DNA from 2 places in the Pseudoalteromonas sp. MMG024 genome. Region 2 is predicted to be linked to the other one. Evidence: predicted binding sites of a transcription regulator. Region 2 holds the regulator's gene; the other holds the start of a gene.
What was found. The regulator FliA, encoded in region 2, starts transcription of late flagellar genes. The targets are predictions, from matches to a motif close to CTAAAGNTNNNNNNNNNNNNGCCGATA.

Region 1: the regulator FliA is predicted to act here: its motif matches at 1,631-1,657, upstream of pomA (flagellar motor protein PomA).

Annotation. Positions count from the first base shown of each region.
Region 1 covers NZ_JAKFZO010000007.1:18,960-22,381, reverse strand. Annotated here, with positions in the region: gene dxs (1-deoxy-D-xylulose-5-phosphate synthase) at 1-149, opposite strand, end outside; gene ispA ((2E,6E)-farnesyl diphosphate synthase) at 219-1,076, opposite strand; gene xseB (exodeoxyribonuclease VII small subunit) at 1,118-1,351, opposite strand; gene pomA (flagellar motor protein PomA) at 1,769-2,530, shown strand; gene L1068_RS08035 (flagellar motor protein MotB) at 2,534-3,422, shown strand, end outside.
Region 2 covers NZ_JAKFZO010000013.1:106,730-110,151, reverse strand. Annotated here, with positions in the region: gene flhF (flagellar biosynthesis protein FlhF) at 1-323, shown strand, start outside; gene L1068_RS13990 (MinD/ParA family protein) at 316-1,173, shown strand; gene L1068_RS13985 (RNA polymerase sigma factor FliA) at 1,182-1,898, shown strand; gene cheY (chemotaxis response regulator CheY) at 1,949-2,332, shown strand; gene L1068_RS13975 (protein phosphatase CheZ) at 2,349-3,122, shown strand; gene L1068_RS13970 (chemotaxis protein CheA) at 3,137-3,422, shown strand, end outside.

The sequences.
Region 1 (3,422 bases), on a different contig from region 2:
AGGTGCCCACTACTTTGTGATACCGAGTTAAGTAAGTACTCTCTCAGTTCATCGCTTAGCTCAGCCAAGTTTTGCTGCGGGATTTCGCGCAGTTGCTCTGGCGTATTCGCTAAGCTTAATAATGGATACTTGCTACTATCAAATGTCATGATGTTTTAAATTCTATCCTAAAAATGAGTCGCCAACTTATTGTTATCGCTTATTTGGCGTACTAGGGATCAGTGATCTCTAGCAATTATATATTCTGCAATCGCTTTGAGTCGACCTGTATCGGCATCTATTTCAGACAAAGCGTTAATTGCTTGGTTCACAAGATTTCGCGCTTTATCTTTCGCGCCTTTAATGCCTAGTAAAGCAGGGTAGGTTGCTTTGTTGGCTTCGATGTCAGACCCTTGTGGTTTACCTAAGGTGTGTGTATCACCTTCAACATCAAGAATGTCGTCTTGAACTTGGAATGCAAGGCCAATTGTTTCAGCATAGCGTGCTAGTGCCGCAATTTCTAATTCGTTGGCATTACCGGCAAGAGCGCCCATCTTAATTGCCGATTTAAGCAGTGCACCGGTTTTTAATTTATGTACTTGCTCAAGTTGAGTTAGGGTAATTACCGAATCGGTTGCGGCAATATCAAGTGCTTGTCCGCCACACATACCCAATAATCCAGACGCATTTGCTAATGTGTTTACGATTTTTAGCTGGTTGTTAACAGTAGTGCCATTGAATTGTGATTCAGTAATGGTTTCAAATGCTAAACATTGTAGTGCATCACCTACTAAAATTGCAGTCGCTTCATCGTAGGCAATATGGCATGTTGGTCTGCCGCGGCGCAGTTCATCATCATCCATCGCTGGCAGGTCATCGTGTACTAACGAATAGCTATGAACGCACTCAATTGCGCATGCAATTCGGTCTAGATCGGCGTTGTCGGCGTTAAATAATTCACCTGTTAGGTAAACCAAAATCGGTCGTAAACGTTTGCCACCATTTAATAAACTGTAGCGACATGCGGCTACGAGCTTTTCATCCGTGTGATGTGACGCTGGAGTCAGCGCGCTCAAATTTTCTTCAATGCGCGGTATATACGCAGAGATTATAGAGTCGACAGAATTCAATGGAACGCCTATTGGTTAAAATCCACAAGTTGGGCATTATCATTTTGCCCCATCAAGATTTGCACTTTTTGTTGTGCTTGCTCAAGCTTTTGTGATGAAGCTGAGGCGAGGGCAATACCACGCTCAAATTGCTTTAACGCTGTTTCGAGAGGCAAATCACCATGTTCCATTTCAGTTACAATTGTTGAAAGTTCTGAAATGGCTTCTTCGAAGCTTAAATTTTCAGGCTTTTTGCTCGCCATAAGTTACCTGCCACGCAAAGTAAAAAAGAATTGGCTAATTTTATGGTTATTGCCGCGCTAATTCAATTTAACTTGCTAAATATCCTAACGAATGTGCTTTAACGCTTTGTTTTACTCCTATTTGAGCTAAATTAATTTGTTAAAGGTTGGGTTAAAGCGCATAAATTTGTGATAAATGCAGCTAAACTTTATTGCTAGCAGTATTAAGGTGATTCTGCCTGGGGCTTATCATGTCACTGTTTTTATTAAAAGCTAAGTTGATGTATGCAAAATAAATTACTAATACTTTGCTAGCGCTTGCCGATAAATAAAAGTAAATTATTATAATAGTTACGGTATCTTGTCTTCACGCAAGCATATTGAGCCTCAAATTTAAAACCCAAACTTGGTTTATAAGTATTACAACTGGGAGTCAAAGTGGATTTAGCAACGGTTATAGGCATTGTCGGTGCAATCGGTTTCATTGTGATGGCAATGGTCATGGGTGGTGATATTGGTATGTTTGTCGATGTGCCCTCAGTACTCATTGTATTTTGTGGTTCATTATTTGTTGTACTCTCTAACTACACTATGGGGCAATTTTTTGGCATAGGTAAAGTCGCTGGTAAGGCCTTTATGTTTAAAATTGAAGCGCCAGAAGAACTTATCGAAAAATCAGTAGAGCTGGCTGACGCTGCCCGTAAAGGCGGCTTTTTAGCACTAGAAGAAGCTGATATCCCTAACCCTTTTATGCGTAAAGGCATTGATATGCTAGTGGATGGCCATGACGCTGATGTAGTGCGTGCCACATTGCAAAAAGATATTAGTTTAACAACAACACGTCATGAAGCTGGTGCTGGATTATTTAAAGCACTGGGTGATGTTGCGCCTGCGATGGGCATGATTGGTACCTTGATTGGTCTGGTAGCCATGTTATCGAACATGGATGACCCCAAAGCTATTGGCCCTGCGATGGCGGTTGCTTTACTTACAACACTTTATGGTGCATTCCTTGCGAACGTAATCGCCATTCCAATTCAAGCTAAATTAGAAAACCGCAAAGATGAAGAGCAACTCAATCAGCGCTTAATTTTAGACGCTATTTTAGGTATTCAAGATGGCCAAAATCCAAAAGTGATCGAAGGTATTTTGAAAAACTATTTAGCAGAGTCTAAACGCCAAGTGGATACTGAGGGGTAGACAATGTCGGACGAAGCAGAAGAGTGTAAATGCCCGCCCCCCGGATTACCGGCGTGGATGGGCACCTTTGCTGATTTAATGTCGCTATTAATGTGCTTCTTTGTATTGTTATTAGCTTTCTCAGAAATGGATGTACTGAAGTTTAAGCAGATTGCAGGTTCGATGAAGTTTGCATTTGGTGTACAAAATAAGATTGAAGTTAAAGACATTCCAAAAGGTACTAGCGTTATTGCTATGGAGTTTCGTCCAGGTAAGCCCGACCCAACGCCGATAGAAACAATTCAGCAGCAAACCGTTGAGATGACGCAGCAAATGCTTGAATTTCAAGCCGGTGAAGAAGACAGTGCGGGCGGCAGACAAGAGCAACGCGGTAATCGCCGAGGTGGCGAATCGGCAAGTACCTCTAAACAAACCGCCAGTGAAGCGCAGCAAGAAAAAACCAACGAGCTACTTAAAAAAATCGCGCAGCAGCTGGAACAACAAATTATTGATGGCGCAATTGAATTAGAATCGCTTGGTCAGCAAATTGTGATCCGTATTCGGGAAAATGGCTCGTTTCCGTCGGGTAGTGCATTTTTACAGCCACAGTTTAAGCCAATTATTCAAGAAATAGCGGCATTACTAAATGATGTACCTGGCGAAATTACGGTATCGGGTCATACAGATGATTTTCAAGTGAGCAACGAGCTTTACACTAATAATTGGGATCTTTCTGCTAAGCGCGCTGTTGCGGTAGCAACGGAAATGCAAAAAGTACCGTCGTTTGACAAAGGTCGCATGGTGGTAATTGGCCGAGCAGATACCAGACCGTTAGAGCCGAATGTTGATGAAGAGTCGCGCCGCCGCAACCGTCGGGTTGAAATATCAATTATGCAGGGTAAGGCAAAAGAAT
Region 2 (3,422 bases):
GCAGTTACCTTGTGTTAAGTTCAACAGCACAGCTTGAAGTACAGCAAGAGGCGATTAAACAGTTCAAACAGGTACAGTTAAGTGGTTGTATCTTCACAAAACTTGATGAATGTCTAAGTTTAGGTGAAATTATCAGTGTAGCCATTCAAAATCGTCTGCCAATAGGCTATCTTACCAATGGGCAGCGTGTACCAGAGGACATTCGTGTGGCAAATGCGGAAAAATTGGTCAGCAAAGCTCAGCAGCTGTATGCAAAACGAACAAACGCGCAAGCAAGACGTGCATCAAGCATGGCGCATCAAGCAGTAGGAATGTATGATTAACCCAGAATTAGATCAAGCTAGTGGCCTGCGGAAAATGAAAAACAACAACAAGGCTGTAAAAGTAATTGCGGTAACTGGAGGTAAAGGGGGTGTTGGAAAAACCAATGTCTCTCTTAACATGGCAATTGCCATGGCTCAGCAAGGCCAAAAAGTACTGGTACTCGATGCCGATTTGGGTTTAGCAAACTGTGATGTAATGCTGGGTTTGCGTGTAGAGCGCAACCTTTCTCACGTGCTTTCAGGTGAATGTGACCTCGAAGATATTTTAGTTGAAGGGCCATACGGTATGAAAATTGTACCTGCGACATCTGGCTCTCAAAACATGGTGGAATTAACACCATCTGAACATGCTGGCCTTATTCGCGCTTTTGGCGAATTAGACTCACACTATGATGTACTAGTCGTTGACACAGCGGCCGGTATTTCAGATATGGTGCTTAGTTTCTCTCGCGCTTCACAAGATGTGCTTGTTGTTGTGTGTGATGAACCAACGTCAATAACCGATGCTTATGCACTGATTAAAGTGTTAAGTCGTGAGCACGGTGTATACAAATTTAAAATAGTTGCGAATATGGTACGCAGCTTAAAAGAAGGCCAAGAGCTTTTCGCAAAATTATCAAAAGTAACCGACCGCTTTTTAGATGTATCACTTGAGCTAGTCGCGACAGTTCCATTTGATGAAAATATTCGAAAAGCGATTCGTAAACAAAAAACCATTGTTGACGTATTTCCAAAATCGCCTGCAGCAATTGCGTTCAAAGCACTTGCAACTAAAGCGGCGAGCTGGCCAATTCCAAATCAGCCGTCAGGACACCTAGAGTTTTTCATTGAGAAACTGGTTAGTAATTAGGAACGCCTATGAAAAGAACCGCTGCCTATGCTAATCAAAATCAATTATCGCAACTTGTCGAACAGCATACGCCGTTGGTTAAACGCATTGCCTACCATATTTTAGCGCGTCTGCCGGCAAGCGTGATTGTCGAAGACCTTATTCAGGCGGGCATGATAGGACTAATCGAGGCTGCTAAGAACTTTGATGGCAGTAAAGGTGCGAGCTTTGAAACCTATGCGGGTATTCGTATTCGCGGTGCAATAATCGATGAAACGCGCAAAGGGGACTGGGTACCTCGCTCAGTACATAAAAACGCCCGTGAAGTCGCCGCGGTCATAAATCAGCTAGAATCATCACTCGGGCGTGAACCAAAAGACAGTGAAGTAGCTGAAAAACTTGATATTACGCTAGATGAGTACCATCATATTCTAAGGGATATAAGCAATGGTAAAATTATCGGCATTGAAGATCTCGGTGTTGATGAAGATGTCATCGACGCAGGGCTTGGCAATAAAGAACAAAATCCATTAGTTGATATTCAACAAGATAAATTTAATAAAGCGTTAGTAGAGGCAATACAAACTTTGCCAGAAAGAGAAGCGTTAGTGCTGTCACTTTACTACAATGATGAAATGAATTTAAAAGAAATTGGGCTAATTCTTGAAGTGAGTGAATCAAGGGTGAGCCAAATACATAGTCAGGCCATGGTGCGCCTTAAAGCAAAAGTCCATGACTGGATATAGAATAAAAGTAGTAAGTAAACAATTAGGTGCATACCTCACTGGAGGATATTTTGGATAAAAACATGAAAATTCTTGTAGTTGACGACTTTTCAACGATGAGAAGAATCATTAAAAACCTGTTAAGAGATCTTGGTTTCACAAACGTGCAAGAAGCAGACGATGGTAGCACTGCGCTTCCTATGCTGCAAAACCAAGAGTTTGACTTTGTAGTTACGGATTGGAATATGCCAGGTATGCAAGGTATAGATTTGCTGCGCGCGATTCGCGCGGATGACAGTCTAAAACACATACCGGTACTAATGGTAACTGCGGAAGCCAAAAAAGAGCAGATCATTGCTGCAGCACAAGCAGGTGTAAACGGTTATATCGTTAAACCATTTACAGCAGCAACGCTTAAAACAAAGCTTGATAAAGTTTTTGAGCGTTTAGGCTAACGGGAAGGAGAGGTTTATGTCAGCAAGTGCTGCGCCTCAAATTACCTTAGAACAAGCTAAGCAGCTAGTTGCGTTTCTTGAAAACGATGAGCAACAACAAGCGCAAGAGCTGCTAAAGCAAGTTACGGCAATTGAGCAAGATGAATTATTTGGTGAGGTAGGCAAACTAACTCGTCAACTGCATGATTCATTGAAAAATTTTCAACTTGATACCACTTTATCGGCGTTAACAAATGAGTCTATTCCTGACGCAAAAGAACGTCTCAATTATGTTATGGAAATGACAGAGCAAGCTGCGAATACAACGATGGACGCCGTTGAAGCATCGCTGCCTATTGCCGATAACTTGCAAACAGGTCTCAACAATATTAAGCCCAAATGGGACAAATTAATGTCGCGAGATCTTAAAGTTGGTGAGTTTAAAGTGTTATGTCATGAGCTAAACGGCTTTATGGACGAAGCAAAAACTAATTCTGATAAATTAAATGCATTAATGACAGAAGTGCTCATGGCCCAAGGTTATCAGGACCTCACAGGTCAAGTTATTCGACGTGTGATCGAGCTTGTCCGCGAAGTCGAAGATAGCCTGATTCATATGTTAACCGTGTTTGGCACACCTGTAGAACATGATGAGTCGCCTGAAACGACAATACAACAAGAACAACAAATGGTTGCTGATGGTGAATTAGACCAAGTAGCTGAAGGTCCAATTATAAATGCTGAATCACGTGAAGATGTGGTTTCAGGTCAAGATGAAGTAGACGATCTGCTGTCTAGTTTGGGCTTCTAATCGGAGAAAAATGCATGAGCTTTGATGTCGATGAAGATATTTTACAAGACTTTTTAGTCGAAGCCGGTGAAATCTTAGAGTTGCTCTCAGAACAGTTAGTTGAGCTGGAAAATAATCCAGAAGATGCTGATTTACTGAATGCGATATTTAGAGGGTTTCATACCGTAAAAGGGGGCGCTGGCTTCTTGTCTATGACAGAGCTAGTCGATGCATGTCACGGCGCAGAAAATATTTTCGATGTTTTACGACAAGGCCAACGCAGGGTTACTCCTGAATTAATGGATGTGATTTTACAGGCAC